Regions from separate parts of the Proteus terrae subsp. cibarius genome, predicted to be linked through region 1. Evidence: predicted binding sites of a transcription regulator. Region 1 holds the regulator's gene; each other region holds the start of a gene.
What was found. Region 1 encodes CRP, which controls carbon source genes, mostly activating them, when cyclic AMP is high. Its sites were predicted from a motif close to ATGTGANNNNNNTCACAT; they were not measured.
Positions count from the first base shown of each region.

Region 2: adhE (bifunctional acetaldehyde-CoA/alcohol dehydrogenase) is a predicted target of CRP. The motif match lies at 1,070-1,087, and genes of this name have one in related genera.
Region 3: glpT (glycerol-3-phosphate transporter) is a predicted target of CRP. The motif match lies at 2,517-2,534, and genes of this name have one in related genera.
Region 4: rbsD (D-ribose pyranase) is a predicted target of CRP. The motif match lies at 3,097-3,114, and genes of this name have one in related genera.

Region 1 covers NZ_CP047349.1:3,623,276-3,627,551, reverse strand. The annotation lists gene argD (bifunctional acetylornithine/succinyldiaminopimelate transaminase) at 10-1,224, shown strand; gene crp (cAMP-activated global transcriptional regulator CRP) at 1,320-1,952, opposite strand; gene GTH25_RS16610 (OsmC family protein) at 2,266-2,673, shown strand; gene GTH25_RS16605 (phosphoribulokinase) at 2,763-3,632, opposite strand; gene GTH25_RS16600 (YheU family protein) at 3,698-3,919, opposite strand; gene GTH25_RS16595 (hydrolase) at 3,916-4,276, opposite strand, start outside.
Region 2 covers NZ_CP047349.1:2,103,020-2,107,295, forward strand. The annotation lists gene GTH25_RS09835 (ABC transporter ATP-binding protein) at 1-46, shown strand, start outside; gene GTH25_RS09840 (YchE family NAAT transporter) at 155-799, opposite strand; gene adhE (bifunctional acetaldehyde-CoA/alcohol dehydrogenase) at 1,314-3,980, shown strand.
Region 3 covers NZ_CP047349.1:443,398-447,673, forward strand. The annotation lists gene glpQ (glycerophosphodiester phosphodiesterase) at 1-851, opposite strand, end outside; gene glpT (glycerol-3-phosphate transporter) at 987-2,339, opposite strand; gene glpA (anaerobic glycerol-3-phosphate dehydrogenase subunit A) at 2,720-4,276, shown strand, end outside.
Region 4 covers NZ_CP047349.1:694,790-699,065, forward strand. The annotation lists gene rbsB (ribose ABC transporter substrate-binding protein RbsB) at 1-74, opposite strand, end outside; gene rbsC (ribose ABC transporter permease) at 117-1,082, opposite strand; gene rbsA (ribose ABC transporter ATP-binding protein RbsA) at 1,084-2,592, opposite strand; gene rbsD (D-ribose pyranase) at 2,600-3,019, opposite strand; gene dxs (1-deoxy-D-xylulose-5-phosphate synthase) at 3,370-4,276, opposite strand, start outside.

The DNA.
Region 1 (4,276 bases):
GGTGGGGTAATGACAAATCAAAGCATCAATAGGGCAACATACGATCAAGTAATGTTGCCAATTTATTCACCCGCAGAATTTATTCCTGTCAAAGGGATGGGTAGCCGTGTTTGGGATCAGCAAGGAAAATCGTATATCGATTTTGCTGGTGGTATTGCGGTTTTAGCACTAGGGCATGCTCATCCAGCTCTAAATCAAGCCTTGAAAGAACAAAGTGAGCAACTTTGGCACGTCAGTAATATTTTTACGAATGAACCTGCATTACGTTTAGCACAAAAATTAATAGATAACACATTTGCAGAACGTGTCTTTTTTGCCAATTCGGGCGCAGAAGCAAATGAAGCCGCATTTAAATTGGCTCGCCATTATGCCATTACTCGTCATAGCCCTTATAAAACTAAAATTATTGCCTTTCACAATGCATTTCATGGCAGAACGCTGTTTACAGTATCGGTTGGTGGACAACCTAAATATGCGGATGGTTTTGGTCCTAAGCCTGCCGATATCGTACATGTACCGTTTAATGATTTAGATGCTGTTAAAGCGGTTATGGATGACCACACTTGTGCCGTTATTTTAGAGCCAGTTCAAGGTGAAGGTGGCGTAACAGCGGCAACACCTGAGTTTATGAGAGGGCTACGTGAGCTGTGTGATAAGCATCAAGCTCTACTTGTTCTTGATGAAGTACAAACAGGTATGGGGCGTACAGGTAAACTGTTTGCCTATATGAACTATGATGTGACACCAGACATTATTACAACCGCAAAAGCGCTGGGAAGCGGTTTTCCACTTAGTGCGATGTTAACAACATATGAGATAGCTTCCGCAATGGGGGTTGGAACGCATGGTACAACCTATGGTGGCAATCCATTAGCTTGTGCAGTGGGCAATGTCGCATTTGATTTAATTAATACACCTGAGGTACTTGAGGGGGTAGAAAAGCGCTATCAATGGATTGTGGATGAACTGGCGGCAATCAATCAAACGTACCATGTCTTTTCGCAAATCCGTGGACAAGGTTTGTTGATAGGAGCGCAATTAGCGCCACAATATGAAGGTAAAGCCAAAGAATTACTCGGTCTTGCTACTAAACATGGCTTAATGATGTTAAATGCAGGGGCTGATGTGATGCGTTTTACACCGTCGTTAATTATTACTCAAGAAGAACTGCAAGAAGGAATGGTGGCATTGAAAGCGGCTATTGCAGAATTTGTAAAAGGATAGTATCAACTGAAAACCCCATCAGCGAGGATGGGGTTTTCACAAAAAGTATATCAATAGCCCTGTTATGGGCTATTGTTTGTTTCGAGCGGGAAAACTTAGCGAGTCCCGTAAACGACGATAGTTTTACCGTGTGCGGAGATCAAGTTTTGATCTTCCAGCATTTTCAGAATACGGCCTACAGTTTCGCGTGAACAACCAACGATTTGACCAATTTCCTGACGTGTAATTTTAATTTGCATGCCATCAGGATGTGTCATTGCATCGGGTTGTTTTGCTAAGTTTAATAAGGTTTGTGCAATACGGCCTGTTACATCAAGGAAAGCAAGGTTACCTACTTTTTCTGATGTTGTTTGTAATCTGTTCGCCATTTGAGCAGAAAGGCGCATCAGAATATCAGGGTTAACCTGAATTAATTGGCGGAATTTTTTATAGGAAATTTCTGCTACTTCACAGGCTGTTTTTGCTCGAACCCATGCACTACGTTCTTGATCTTCTTCAAATAATCCAAGTTCACCGATGAAATCCCCCTGGTTTAGGTAGGAGAGGATCATTTCTTTTCCTTCTTCATCTTTAATAAGAACAGCCACGGAACCTTTAACAATATAATAAAGTGTTTCCGCTTTCTCACCTTGGTGGATCAGCGTGCTCTTGGATGGATATTTGTGAATATGGCAGTGTGACAAAAACCATTCAAGAGTCGGGTCTGTTTGCGGCTTGCCGAGAACCATTCGCGTTATCCTCTGTACGTTAAATGCAGCCTTTCAAAACGGATAGGTTCCCTTTTGAGACAGCGTGCTTAAAAATCCTATCTTTACCTATTAACTTCCTGAGAACACGGTCAGTTAATATGGAGTAGATTATAATAAATGAGAAAATAATGCATTGATCTTAACCACTATCATCAAGCAGATATTGTTTTTAACACAATTAGTGCATTAAGTCTCGTTTTACGCAGTCAGCATAATAAACCTATTTGCTAATTGCTAGTTGAATTATGAGAATGTACTCTTTTAGTTTCTGTCATCTTTAGGGGGAAAATAAATGGAAGCGCGAGTTAAGTGGGTTGAAGATTTATCTTTTGTCGGCGAATCTTCATCAGGCCATCAGATTATGATGGATGGGAATTCGGGTGATAAAGCCCCAAGCCCAATGGAAATGGTATTAATTGCTGCGGGTGGATGTAGCGCTATTGATGTCGTAAGCATTTTACGTAAAGGTCGTCACCAAGTGACTGATTGTGAAGTGAAATTAACATCAGAGCGACGCGAAGAAGCCCCTCGTTTATTTACTGATATCAATTTACATTTTATTGTTTCAGGTAAAGAATTAACGGATAAAATCGTAGAACGAGCAGTTCAATTATCCGCAGAAAAATATTGTTCTGTTTCTTTAATGTTAGGAAAAGCAGCCAATATTACGCATTCATTTGAAATAAAAGATGTTGACTAATTTTGATATTTTAAAATAAAGTTTAATTTGAAAAATAATATCCCATTAATTAAGGGATATTATTTTTATAGAGACAAATTTTATTTTGGTTAACTTATCTTTTCGCCATTTAATAATTTTTTGACTAATGGTGCCATAATTAATTCCATCGCTAATCCTAATTTCCCGCCCGGTACAACAATAGTGTTTATTGTTGACATAAACGAGCCATGTAACATCGCAAGTAAATAGGGAAAATCAATATCAGTTAAGCCACGAAAACGAATAACAATAAAACTTTCATCAAGAGTGGGGATTGCTTTGGCAGAAAAAGGGTTTGAAGTATCAACGGTCGGAACGCGTTGGAAGTTAATGTGGGTGCGTGAGAATTGAGGAATAATGTAGCTAATATAATCGTCCATAGAGCGTACAACTGAATCTCTTACCGCTTCTTGTGAGTGTCCCCTTTCTGTCGTGTCTCGGATAAGCTTTTGTATCCACTCTAGGTTGACGATAGGAACAACACCGACCAATAAATCAACATGTTGAGCTACATCATGTTCGTTGGTAACAACGCCACCGTGCAATCCTTCATAAAAGAGAATATCAGTATTACTAGCTAATGGCTCCCAAGGGGTAAATGTTCCCGGTAATTGGTTGTAAGGGGTTGCTTCATCATAAGAGTGTAGATATTTGCGAGATTGTCCTTGTCCTGTATCGCTATATTGACTTAAGGTCTTACTCAGTAAGCTAAAATCATTTGCTTCAGGGCCAAAATAACTGATATGTCTACCTTGTTCTCTGGCTTTTCTTATCGCCATATCCATTTCAGGACGGGTATAGCGATGAAAACTATCTCCATCAATCAATGCAGCATTTGCATTGAACTGTTGGAATATTTTACGAAAAGCTTGGCTTGTTGTGGTGGTTCCTGCACCACTTGAACCAGTTACTGCGATGATAGGATGCTTAATTGACATAGGTTATCCTTTTGCTAAATAAGGTTGGCCCTTATTGATGGCGATACATCGCTAACTTTGAATAACTAATCAGAGCGAAATTGCGATGCAGGCATAATATTGACGCTCTCATGAAGTTCAGACCAAACCAACACGGCCTCACCGGATTTAAGTTGTTTTTTTACGTCGGCGACTTTTTGCTCAAGCGTTTTCTCTTGGATACCATAATCAGTACCTTCTCGTAAAACGAAACTTTCAATGAGATTGTCTAGAGTTTCAGTTGAAAGCTCGCTCCAAGGTATTATCATTTTGCTTTCTCCAAATAGGTAGCCAACCAATCAGGAATACGCCTTTCTAGCCACATCACCGGTTTTGATAGCTTCCCACCAACAAATCCCACATGCCCACCAAACTCTGTAAGTTGGTATTCAATGTTATTGGGTAGCGTTTTGACATCAGGAATAACATCCGCAGACATAAATGGATCGTCTTTAGCATGAATGATAAGTGTCGTTTTCTTTATTTTATTTAATAAAGGCAACGCACTGCATTGGCGATAATAATCTAATGCATCTTTAAACCCGTGAATTTTAGACGTAATAAGATCGTCAAACTGGCGTAGTTTTTTGATGGATTTTATCGTCAATAAGCTAATCGGTAAGGAT
Region 2 (4,276 bases), 1.5 Mb from region 1:
TTACGATCGAGATGCGTTATCAAAAGGGATACATCGTCTTGATTGAAATAAAAGAGAATAAAAGAAAAGAACCGAGCAGCATTACGTTATTAATACTGCTCGTTTTTAATAGTACTGTTTAGTCGTACCGTTTTTTAATTGTTCTGCGCTGTGTTTAAACTAATAAGCCCGGGAAAATAGAACGTAATCCGGTCACAATAAATTCAATACCTAACGACATTAATAATAAGCCCATTATACGAGTAACCACGTTAATGCCGGTTTGCCCTAAATATTTCACTAATAGTGTTGCGCTGCGAAACAGTAACCAACAACAAAATGCAAAAAAGATGCTGGTTGCGGCTAATCCTAAAAAGTTAGTAAAACCTTCCCAACGAGAACTCCACACAATACAAGAACTGATTGCTCCAGGTCCGGCCATTAATGGTAATGCTAAAGGCACAACAGCAACACTACTACGTACTGCCGATTCGTTTCGTTCCTGATTGTTTTGTTTATCTTCTCCTAAACGTCCATTTATCATGGTCATCGCAATAGTAACAATCAGCATTCCCCCTGCTATACGAAACGAGTCGATAGAAATACCGAAAATACTCAGTATAGAATCACCGATTAACAGAGAAGAAACTAAAATAATCGCAACGGAGCCATTCGCAATTAAGTTTGTTTTGTTACGCCCTGCATCAGTTTGATAACTCGTCATACTGATAAAGACAGGCAAAATACCAATTGGGTTTACAATCGCAAAAAGACCGACAAAAAATTTAATATAACCGGATAAATCCAGCAGTGACCCCATGAAAAGCCCCTTCTTGGCTAATAAACATGCGAATTATTCTATAAAAGATAGAGTAACTCCAAAAAATGCGCGTTACTTTAAATCAATAAACCAGTTAATTCTATTAGTTAACAAGTTTTTACCTAAAATATTCTCTTGTAAACCGATCAAAACCTAGTGGTTTAATTTTATATCGAAATAAACTATACGACAAAAAAATCGTTGAACATTTATCACATATAAGAATCATTCTCATAAATAGCCATGCTGAAAGGTGTCAGCTTGCTAATTTTGTGATATATATCACGTTAATTAATTAGAAAGATGGTAAGCTGTTATCATTCGAAAAAAGAGGGTTACTTCGAAAATATATTTACCTTTATTATTGTTTTTTTTAAGTTTTTTAAGCAAATTATGCCCTCTAATAATTATTACTGAAATAAGCACATTATCATCTATCTAGGCTATTCTTATTACATGTGATGAAAACGGCTAATTTGCTTAAAAAATTTAACATTTTATCAGGAGTCTCTTTATGTCTGTAACTAACGTTACTGAACTCAATGATTTGGTTGCTCGTGTAAAAAAAGCTCAACGTGAATTTGCTAACTTCTCTCAAGAACAAGTTGATGCTATTTTCCGTGCAGCTGCATTAGCTGCCGCTGATGCCCGTATTCCCCTTGCAAAATTGGCTGTTAAAGAGTCTGGTATGGGTATCGTTGAAGATAAAGTAATTAAAAACCACTTTGCTTCTGAGTATATCTACAATGCGTATAAAGACGAAAAAACCTGCGGGATCTTATCTGAAGATCTGACTTACGGCACAATAACCATCGCTGAACCTATTGGGATCATCTGTGGTATCGTACCAACAACTAACCCAACTTCTACTGCGATTTTTAAAGCATTAATTAGCTTAAAAACACGTAATGGTATTATCTTCTCTCCACACCCTCGTGCAAAAGAAGCGACAAACCGTGCTGCTGAAATCGTCTTAAATGCGGCTATCGCAGCAGGCGCACCAAAAGATATTATCGGTTGGATTGATGAGCCTTCAGTCGCTCTATCTAACGCATTAATGCACCATGATGATATTAACCTGATCTTAGCGACAGGTGGTCCAGGCATGGTTAAAGCAGCGTATAGTTCTGGTAAACCAGCTATCGGTGTTGGCGCAGGTAATACGCCAGTTGTTATTGATGACTCTGCTGATATCAAACGTGCAGTGGCTTCAATCTTAATGTCGAAAACTTTCGATAACGGCGTAATTTGTGCGTCAGAGCAATCCGTTATCGTTGTTGACAGCATTTATAAACAAGTTCGTGAACGTTTCTCTACTCACGGCGGTTACATGCTGACAGGTAAAGAATTAAAAGCTGTTCAAGATATCATCTTAAAAGACGGTAACTTAAACGCAGCTATTGTGGGCCAACCTGCAACAAAAATTGCTGAAATGGCCGGCATTGAAGTACCCGTAAATACCAAAATTTTAATTGGTGAAGTAAAAGAAACAACCGAAGCTGAGCCGTTTGCTCACGAGAAATTATCTCCACTATTAGCAATGTATCATGCTCAATCATTTGAAGATGCAGTACTAAAAGCTGAAAAATTAGTTGAGATGGGTGGTATCGGTCATACTTCATGCTTATATACAGACCAAGATAACTGCCCTGAACATGTTGCCTACTTCGGCGACAAGATGAAAACATCTCGTATTTTAATCAATACTCCAGCATCTCAAGGTGGTATTGGTGACTTATACAACTTTAAACTTGCTCCTTCTCTAACATTAGGTTGTGGTTCATGGGGTGGTAACTCCATTTCTGAAAACGTAGGGCCAAAACACCTTATCAACACTAAAACCGTGGCGAAAAGAGCAGAAAATATGTTGTGGCATAAACTTCCTAAATCTATTTACTTCCGCCGTGGTTGTTTACCTATCGCACTGGAAGAGATTGCGACTGATGGTAAAAAACGTGCCTTTATCGTGACCGATGGTTTCTTATTCAACAATGGTTATGTTGATGAAGTCACTCGTGTACTGAAAAAATTTGGTGTTGAAACAGAAGTTTTCTTTGAAGTTGAAGCAGATCCAACATTAAGCGTTGTGCGTAAAGGCGCGGAACAGATGAACAGCTTTAAACCTGATGTGATCATCGCATTAGGTGGTGGTTCACCAATGGATGCTGCAAAAATCATGTGGGTTATGTATGAACATCCAGAAACTCACTTCGAAGAATTAGCATTACGCTTTATGGATATCCGTAAACGTATTTACAAATTCCCGAAAATGGGTGTGAAAGCACAGATGGTTGCTATCACAACAACATCAGGTACTGGTTCTGAAGTAACACCATTTGCAGTAGTAACTGATGATGAAACAGGTCAGAAATACCCATTAGCAGACTATGCATTAACACCAGATATGGCTATCGTTGATGCAAACCTTGTTATGAATATGCCTAAATCTCTGTGTGCATTTGGTGGTTTAGATGCTGTAACTCACGCATTAGAAGCTTACGTTTCTGTATTAGCAAACGAATATTCTGATGGACAAGCACTGCAAGCATTAAAATTACTGAAAGAATATCTGCCTGCAAGTTATCATGAAGGTGCTAAAAACCCTGTTGCTCGTGAGCGTGTTCATAACGCAGCAACTATTGCAGGTATCGCTTTTGCTAACGCATTCTTGGGTGTTTGTCACTCAATGGCGCATAAATTAGGCTCTGAGTTCCATATTCCTCACGGTTTAGCTAATGCGTTATTAATTTCAAACGTTATTCGTTATAACGCTAATGACAACCCAACCAAACAAACTGCATTTAGCCAATACGACCGCCCTCAAGCACGCCGTCGTTATGCAGAAATTGCCGACCATTTAGAACTTTCAGCACCGGGTGACCGTACTGCTGCTAAAATTGAGAAATTATTAGCTTGGTTAGAAGAAATGAAATCTTCCTTAGGAATTCCATCCTCTATTCGTGAAGCTGGCGTTCAAGAAAGTGATTTCTTAGCAAGAGTTGATAAATTATCTGAAGATGCGTTTGACGATCAGTGTACTGGTGCTAACCCACGTTACCCACTGATCTCTGAATTAAAACAACTGTTATTAGATTCTTACTACGGTCGTGAATTTAATGAACACCCCGTTGTTGAAGTGAAAGAAGAGACAAAACCTGCTAAAAAAAGCAGTAAAAAATAATCGAAACACGCTGTGTTAGTATGATCCTCAATATTTCGGTTATTTGTTCTTAAATAAACACCCAGTCTTATGGCTGGGTGTTTTTTATGGTTTCTTACTTATCTATATTATTCTATATACACTTTGCTACTGATTTTTAAGATTGAGAAGTTAGTCGCAATAAGTCATTATTTAGTCATAAACTATAAGTACTTACACTTAGTTAGTGGGTTTTATTTTTACTATAAAAACAGTGCCTTTCTTTATATGTTTATAATTGGCTCTAAAAAAGGCGCTGAGCAACTTATCTCTTAAGT
Region 3 (4,276 bases), 760 kb from region 1:
ACTAACATATGATAATCAGGGCCAATAGCATCAGCATAAGTTGCAATTTCTTTCATTGCACCCGGCTTAAACATCCACTCATAGCTGTAGTTTGTCCATGTACCGTCAGGCTGTTTTTCATACGTCTCATTCCAGTCGGTATAAGCAATTAGCTGAACAAGTTTTAGATCCATGCCCATTTTTGGCATCAATTCTGTTTTGATGCGTTTTAGGTCGTTGGCATCGAATGATTGTAGATAAACATTGTCGGTTTTTTTCGTATAACCGTACTGTTTAAGCACTTCCAGTACTTTAGTGGTAATGTCTTTACCTTCTTGTTCATGGAACCAAGGTGCTTTGATTTCAGGATAAATACCAATATCTTGACCTGTTGATTTGTTTAGACCTTGGATAAATTCAATTTCTTCTTGGAAAGTATGTACACGGAAATCCGACTTACCCATAGGGAAACGGTTTGGATAACTTTGGACTTTTTTACCATCAACAATGTCAAAACCTTCGGTAAATTTCAGTCCCTTAATTTCTTCAAGGGTAAAGTCGATAGCATAGTAACGGCCATCTTTTCTTGCTCTATCAGGATAACGATCAGCCACATCTGTTACACGATCAAGATAGTGGTCATGTAAAACAACTAATTCGTTGTCTTTGGTCATCACCAAGTCTTGCTCTAGATAATCTGCACCTTGGGCATAAGCTAATGCTTTGGCAGGAAGCGTATGTTCAGGCAAATAACCACTTGCACCACGGTGAGCGATAACGACCTTATCACTTGCCGCTTGTGCGATTGCACTTAAAGATAGAGTTAAAAGAACGCCTGCAACTAACGGTTTTATTCTAAAAGATGTACTCATAAAGCTGCTCCATTTTAATTCTACGTACAATAAAGTTATGTACAGTTGGCAATAAAAAAGCCACATCAAAACAGTTGATGTGGCTTGGTTTTTAGAGATGAGATTTAACTAATTTCATAAATAATCAGTTAACGATTATTCGTACTTCTGAAGCATTTCACGTTTGTGTTTGGTTTCAGTAATCATCACGATAAGTAATAATACAACAGACAGTGCGCTACCGCCGATCATGACCATAAAGCCACCATCCCAGCCGAAGTAGTCAACTGTGTAACCTACGATAGCACTCGCCGCAACAGAACCACCTAAGTAACCGAATAAACCGGTAAAGCCTGCTGCTGTACCTGCTGCTTTTTTCGGTGCAAGCTCAAGAGCATGCAGACCAATCAACATAACAGGACCGTAGATTAAGAAACCGATGATTAACATACACGCCATATCAACATTCGGGTTACCCGCTGGGTTCATCCAGAATACGATAGTTGCGATAGTCACTAAGGTCATGAAGAACACGCCAGTTGCACCACGGTTACCTTTGAACACTTTATCCGACATCCAACCACACAGCAGTGTGCCCGGAATACCTGCGTATTCGTATAAGAAGTAAGCCCATGATGATTTATCCATTGCGAAGTGTTTTACTTCACGCAGATAAGTTGGTGACCAGTCCAGCACGCCGTAGCGTAGTAAGTAAACGAACACGTTCGCAATTGCAATCATCCACAGAAGTTTGTTAGGGAACACATACTTCATAAAGATTTCTTTTGCAGTCAGTTCTTGTTCGTCAGTTTCTTTATAATCAGGTGGGTAGTCGTTTTTGTACTCTTCGATTGAAGGTAAACCACAAGATTGAGGGGTATCGCGCATTAATGCGAATGCAATCATAGCAACTAAGATTGCTGCAAATGCAGGCATGTATAACGCTGCTTTCCAGTCGTTAAACCACGCCATACCTAATAAGAACAGTAATGGAGGTAAACCACCGCCGACGTTATGCGCACAGTTCCAGATAGAAACGATACCGCCACGTTCTTTCTGTGACCACCAGTGAACCATGGTACGTCCACAAGGAGGCCAACCCATACCCTGGAACCAACCACAAAGGAACAACAGAACGAACATAATCATAATGCTCGAAGTTGCCCATGGCACAAAGCCCATAACTAGCATCACTAAAGACGCTAAAATAAGACCTGCAGGTAAGAAATAACGTGGGTTAGCGCGGTCAGAGAACGATCCCATAATAAACTTAGAGAAACCATAAGCAATTGAGATCCCTGATAACGCAAAACCTAGGTCACCTTTAGAGAACCCTTCTTCTACAAGGTAAGGCATTGCTAACGCAAAGTTTTTTCTTACTAAATAATAAGCAGCGTAACCGAAGAAAATCCCCATAAAGATCTGCCAACGTAAACGACGATAGACGGGATCTATCTGCTCTTTTGGCAAACGCGCTTTATGTGGCGCAGGTCTAAACAGACTTAACATATTAGCCTCCGATGGCTTTTATTTTAATATGTTGATATTAAATAATGACAAAACGAACAGTGAAGTTATCAAAAAATTTTCTTTAACGAACTTAATAGTAAACTTATACAATCAAATTTACTGTGAGGTATTACTCAGTTGTCGAATAATTTTTCAAGATGTGCAATTTTGAGTGATATGTTAACTTTATCAAATACTTTTTGTTAAATAATTTGTGATTGGTGTCACATATGTGGTTTTAATCTTTCACTCGTGAGCGTTTCTCTTTCGTTTTTGCTCATTATCAAACATTAACCACATTTTTTGTGTATCTTATACACTATAATTAACGCTAAAGAATAAATAAGCGTTTGCTGAATGTAATGTGAGAGGGCATCTCTATGATGAGCGGTTCACCAGTGACAGAAACTGATGTCATTATTATTGGCGGGGGAGCAACTGGTGCGGGCATGGCAAGAGACTGTGCACGCCGTGGATTACGTTGCGTCCTGCTAGAAAGACATGATATTGCAACCGGTGCAACCGGTCGAAATCATGGATTGTTACACAGTGGTGCGCGTTATGCAGTAACAGACCCAGAGTCAGCGCGTGAGTGTATTGAAGAAAACATGATTTTAAAACGGGTCGCTCGTCATTGTGTTGAAAAAACGGATGGCCTTTTTATTACCCTTCCTGAAGATTCTTTAGAGTTTCAACAGACCTTTATTCAATCTTGCCAAGCTGCAGGGATTGATGCTCAAGCGATTTCACCCGAAGAAGCTATTCGCTTAGAGCCTTCTGTTAACCCTAATTTAATCGGTGCGGTTAAAGTTCCTGATGGCACAGTTGATCCTTTCCGTTTAACGGCCGCAAATATGTTAGATGCCCGCGAACATGGCGCTCAAGTACTGACTTATCATGAAGTCGTTGGACTTATTCGTGAAGGTGACCGTGTTAAAGGCGTGAAAGTTTACGATCATCAAGCGAAAAAACTGTATGAAATTCGCGCGCAAATAGTGGCGAATGCTGGGGGGATTTGGGGACAAAAAATCGCTGAGTATGGCGAGTTAAAAGTTCGTATGTTCCCAGCCAAAGGTGCATTACTGATTTTAGGTCATCGTATTAACAATATGGTGATCAACCGTTGTCGTAAACCTGCGGATGCCGATATTTTAGTTCCTGGCGACACCATTTCATTGATTGGTACAACATCAACACGAGTACCTTACGATGAAATTGACAATATGTATGTCACTCCTGAAGAAGTCGATATTCTTATCCGTGAAGGTTCAATGTTAGCGCCAAAACTGGCTCAAACTCGAATTTTACGTGCTTATGCAGGTGTGCGTCCTTTAGTGGCAAGTGATGATGATCCATCTGGTCGTAATGTGAGTCGGGGTATTGTTTTACTCGACCATGCGCAACGTGATGGATTAGAAGGCTTCATTACTATTACTGGCGGTAAATTAATGACTTACCGTTTAATGGCTGAATGGGCAACAGATAAAATCTGCGAAAAATTAAATGTTTCTGCAAAATGTACCACAGCAGAAGAAGCCTTACCGGGCTCTCGTCAGTCAGCAGAACAAGCATTACGTAGCGTCGTTTCATTACCTGCGCCAATTCGTGGTTCTGCAGTTTATCGTCATGGTGATTTAGCTAATAAATTATTGAGCAATGAGCGTAGCGATAAGAGTTTAGTTTGTGAATGTGAAGCTGTTACTGCGGGGGAAGTTCGATATGCAGTTAACTCTTTAACAGTCAACAATTTACTTGATTTACGTCGCCGTACTCGTGTGGGTATGGGAACATGCCAAGGTGAACTTTGTGCTTGTCGTGCAGCGGGTTTATTAAACCGTTTACAAGTTACTACTCCTCACGAGTCAGAACAACAGCTTGCTCATTTCTTAAATGAGCGTTGGAAAGGTATTCGACCAATCGCTTGGGGTAATGCATTA
Region 4 (4,276 bases), 1.0 Mb from region 1:
GCAAATGCGTTGGCGCTGATTGTGGCGCTTAATGCAACAACAGAAAGAAGTGTCGCCATTTTTTTGAGTTTCATAATATAAGTTCCTGTCGGGATTCGGATTAAGAGAATAGAGAGTTATTTTTTGTTATCTACCAAAACAGCAAGTAAGATGACCACCGCTTTTACTATCATTTGATAGTTTGATGATATTCCTAATAAATTCAGTGCATTATTTAAGAAACCTAGAATAAGCGCACCAATTAATGTACCGATAATACGACCTTTACCACCAGCAAGACTGGTCCCACCCAAAACAACTGCGGCAATAGCATCTAGCTCATAACCATTACCTGCCATGGGTTGTGCTGATGAAAGACGAGCAACTTCAATGATACTGGCAAGTGCTGCTAATAAACCGCACAGTGCATAAACAATGATTTTGATTTTATCGACACTAATACCCGATAAACGTGTTGCTGATTCATTACCCCCAAGCGCATAAATATAACGGCCTAAACGGGTATGATGTAATAAATACCATGCGCTCAAAAAGACGATCATCATGAGCCAGATTGGGGTTGGAATACCAAATGGGCGACCAATACCAAACCAGCTAAACAGATCGGCATTATCGCTAAAGCCTGTATTAATTGGGCTACCGTCGGTATAGACGCGGGTAACGCCACGCAGTAATAACATCATGACTAGCGTAGCAATAAAGGCTTGAACTTTACCTTTAGCAACGATAATTCCTGTTACACCACCAATAGCTGCACCTAAGGCCAATGCTCCAACAACAGCAACAAGTGCATTAACATCAGCACCTACCATAGAAGCAGCAACAGCACCGGTTAATGCAAGCAATGAACCTACAGAGAGGTCGATGCCGGATGTCAAAATAACTAGAGTCATCCCAACTGCCATAATGGCGTTAACCGATGTTTGTTGGAGAATGTTGAAAATATTATTTAAGGTAAAAAAATTAGGACTGAGTGTGGAAACGACGACAATCAGGATAAGCAGAGCAATCAGTGATTTTTGCTCTAATAGCCATGCTTTTGAGAACCAACGTTTTGACGCTGGAATTGAATTCGTGCTCATATCAAACTCCTACTTTAGCGTCATATTGTTTACCAACAGCCGCCGCCATTAGCATTTCTTGTGTGACATTGTGAGCGGAGAACTCACCACTAATACGACCTTCATGCATAACCAAAATACGGTCACTCATTCCCATTACCTCAGGCATTTCAGAAGAAATTAAGATGATGCTTAATCCTTCTTGTTTAAATTTATTAATTAGCTGATAAATTTCTTTTTTAGCGCCCACATCAACGCCTCGAGTGGGTTCATCAAGAATAAGTACTTTAGGGCGAGTCATTAGGCCTCTTGCGATAGCCACTTTTTGTTGATTTCCCCCTGATAAGAAACCAATGGTTTGATCCATTGAAGGGGTTTTTATATTGAATAATTTAATAAAATCGCCAACAGTGAGTTGTTCTTCTTTATGATTAAGCACACCCATACCGCGGCTAAAATAGCGTAGCGCAGTTAGCGACATATTTTCTTTCACTGACATACCGAGCACTAAACCATCACGCTTTCTATCTTCAGAGATGTAAACAATGCCTTGTTCTAAACCTTCAGCAGGTTTTTTGATTTGGCAGGGTTTACCATCTAACTCAACGGTACCATTGGTCTTGGGTAATGCGCCGTAGATAATTTTCATTAATTCAGTACGACCAGCACCCATTAAGCCTGAAATACCAAGAATTTCGCTTTCATGTAATGAGAAACTGACATCATGAACATCTTCGCCACTGAGGTTTATGACGTTGAGTTTGGTTTTACCTTGAGGGATATTAATACGAGGGTATTGGTCTTCTAACTTACGACCAACCATCATTTCAATCAGAGTGTCTTCTTTTAATGAGGCGACAGTTTTTTCACCAATAAACTGTCCGTCTCGCAGTACAGTCACGTCATCGCAAACTTCAAAGATCTCTTTTAAACGATGTGAGATATAAACAATACCGCAACCTTGATCTCTTAGTTCACGAATAACACTAAATAGCGATTCAGTTTCAGTGTCAGTTAATGCGTCTGTTGGTTCATCCATAATAATGACTTTGGAACCAAAACTAAGCACCTTGGCAATTTCTACCATTTGCTGATCACCAATCGATAATTCAGACACTAAACGGTGACTGCTGTAAGCGAGATTTAATCGAGCTAATAACTTATCAGCCTCTGCATACATTTTCTTCCAGTCGATAGCGCCAAAAGCACGGGTAAACTCACGACCTAAGAAAATATTCTCTGCGATGGTTAATTCAGGAATAAGGTTAAGCTCTTGGTGAATAATACCTATCCCTGCTTCTTGAGAAGATTTAGGGCCATTAAAAGTACAACTTTCACCTTGATAAATCACTTCGCCGGCATCTTTTTTATAGATCCCTGTGAGTACTTTCATCAGTGTTGATTTTCCTGCACCATTTTCACCGACTAAAGCCATCACTCGACCTGGATAAATTCGTAACGTCGCGCCTGATAGTGCTTTTACACCGGGGAATGACTTATCAATATCTTTAAGTTCAAGTAAAGGTTCCATATTGTCCTCAAAAAGTCACGCCAGAAAACAACACAATATTGGCATAAGGCGTACATTCACCGGTTCTAATAACAGCTTTATTTTCAGTAAGTTGCTTTTTGAATCCTTCATGTGAAACATACATTATTTGAATAGACTTCTTCTGCTCTTGCTCTAATAAATAGAGATAAGAAAGGATTTCATTAAAAAGAGAGGGATTGATGGTTTTAATTTCTTCCGCCAGCATCACGGCTTCAACTTGCATCTCATGAGTGATTGTTTGCAACACGGACATAAAGTCCGGAATACCCTGAGTGAGCGCAAGATCAATACGTTCAACAGAGGAGGGAATAGGTAATCCGGCATCTGCAATAGTGATTTTGTCAGTGTGTCCTAAACGTGAAATTACACTCGAAATAGGACTATTAAGTAATACACCTTTTTTCATATTTCCTCCTCAGCGAAACGTTTCGCTGTCTACATAGTAGAAAAGAAAGGTGGGAAAACAAGTTTGATTTATTCATATTGTGAGCATGATCGAAACGTTTCGTTGGTAAACAAAAAGAAAGAAAAATCTAACTGATTGAATAAATTAACGCTGAATGGATTCAATGAGGAAAGTGGTTGTTTTCAATGAGTTTCATAAAAATGTGATAACAGACAAGATTATAATGGATGGGAAAATATGAGGTGTGAAAGTGTAAACCAGTATATAAAAGTAGGTAAACTTCGGTCTGAAAAATACATTAACCTCTCCTATAGTTAATTAGGAGAGGTTTTTTAATTATTTAAATTCAATCAGTTAGCTTGATAGGCTTTAATTGATTTTTCAATACCTTCAGCATCTAATCCTAAGTCAGTTCTGATTTCTTCTTGTCCACCTTGTGGTACAAATAGATCAGGTATACCTAAGTTTAAGACAGGTACTAAGCAACGCTCTTGCATCAATAACTCATTAACACCGCTGCCTGCGCCACCCATAATGGCATTCTCTTCTAGTGTTACCAACATATTATGCTGTTCTGCCAGAGAAAGGATAAGGGATTTATCAAGAGGTTTGATAAAACGCATATCAGCCACAGTTGCATCAAGTTTTTCAGCTACTTCTAACGCTTCAGGTAGTAATGTACCAAAGTTTAGAATAGCAATGCCTTTACCTTGGCGACGAATAATACCTTTACCTATAGGCAGTGGGCTGAGTGGCTGTAATTGCGCACCAATACTCGAGCCCCTTGGGTAACGTACTGCAACAGGGCCATCTTGATAGTGATAACCGGTGTGAAGCATTTGGCGACACTCATTTTCATCACTTGGTGCCATAATGACCATATTAGGAATACAGCGTAAGAATGAGAGATCAAAAGCACCTTGGTGAGTTTGACCATCTGCTCCCACAATACCACCACGATCAATAGCAAATAAAACAGGCAATTTTTGAATGGCAATATCGTGGATCACTTGGTCATAAGCACGTTGTAAGAATGTTGAGTAGATAGCAACGATAGGCTTATAACCACCAATTGCTAAACCCGCAGCAAAGGTAACAGCGTGTTGTTCTGCGATCGCAACATCAAAGTATTGTGATGGGTATTCTTTTGAGAAACGTACCATACCAGAGCCTTCACGCATAGCAGGGGTAATTGCCATGAGTTTTGGATCGGTTGAGGCTTCTTCACATAACCAGTCACCAAAAATTTTAGAAAAT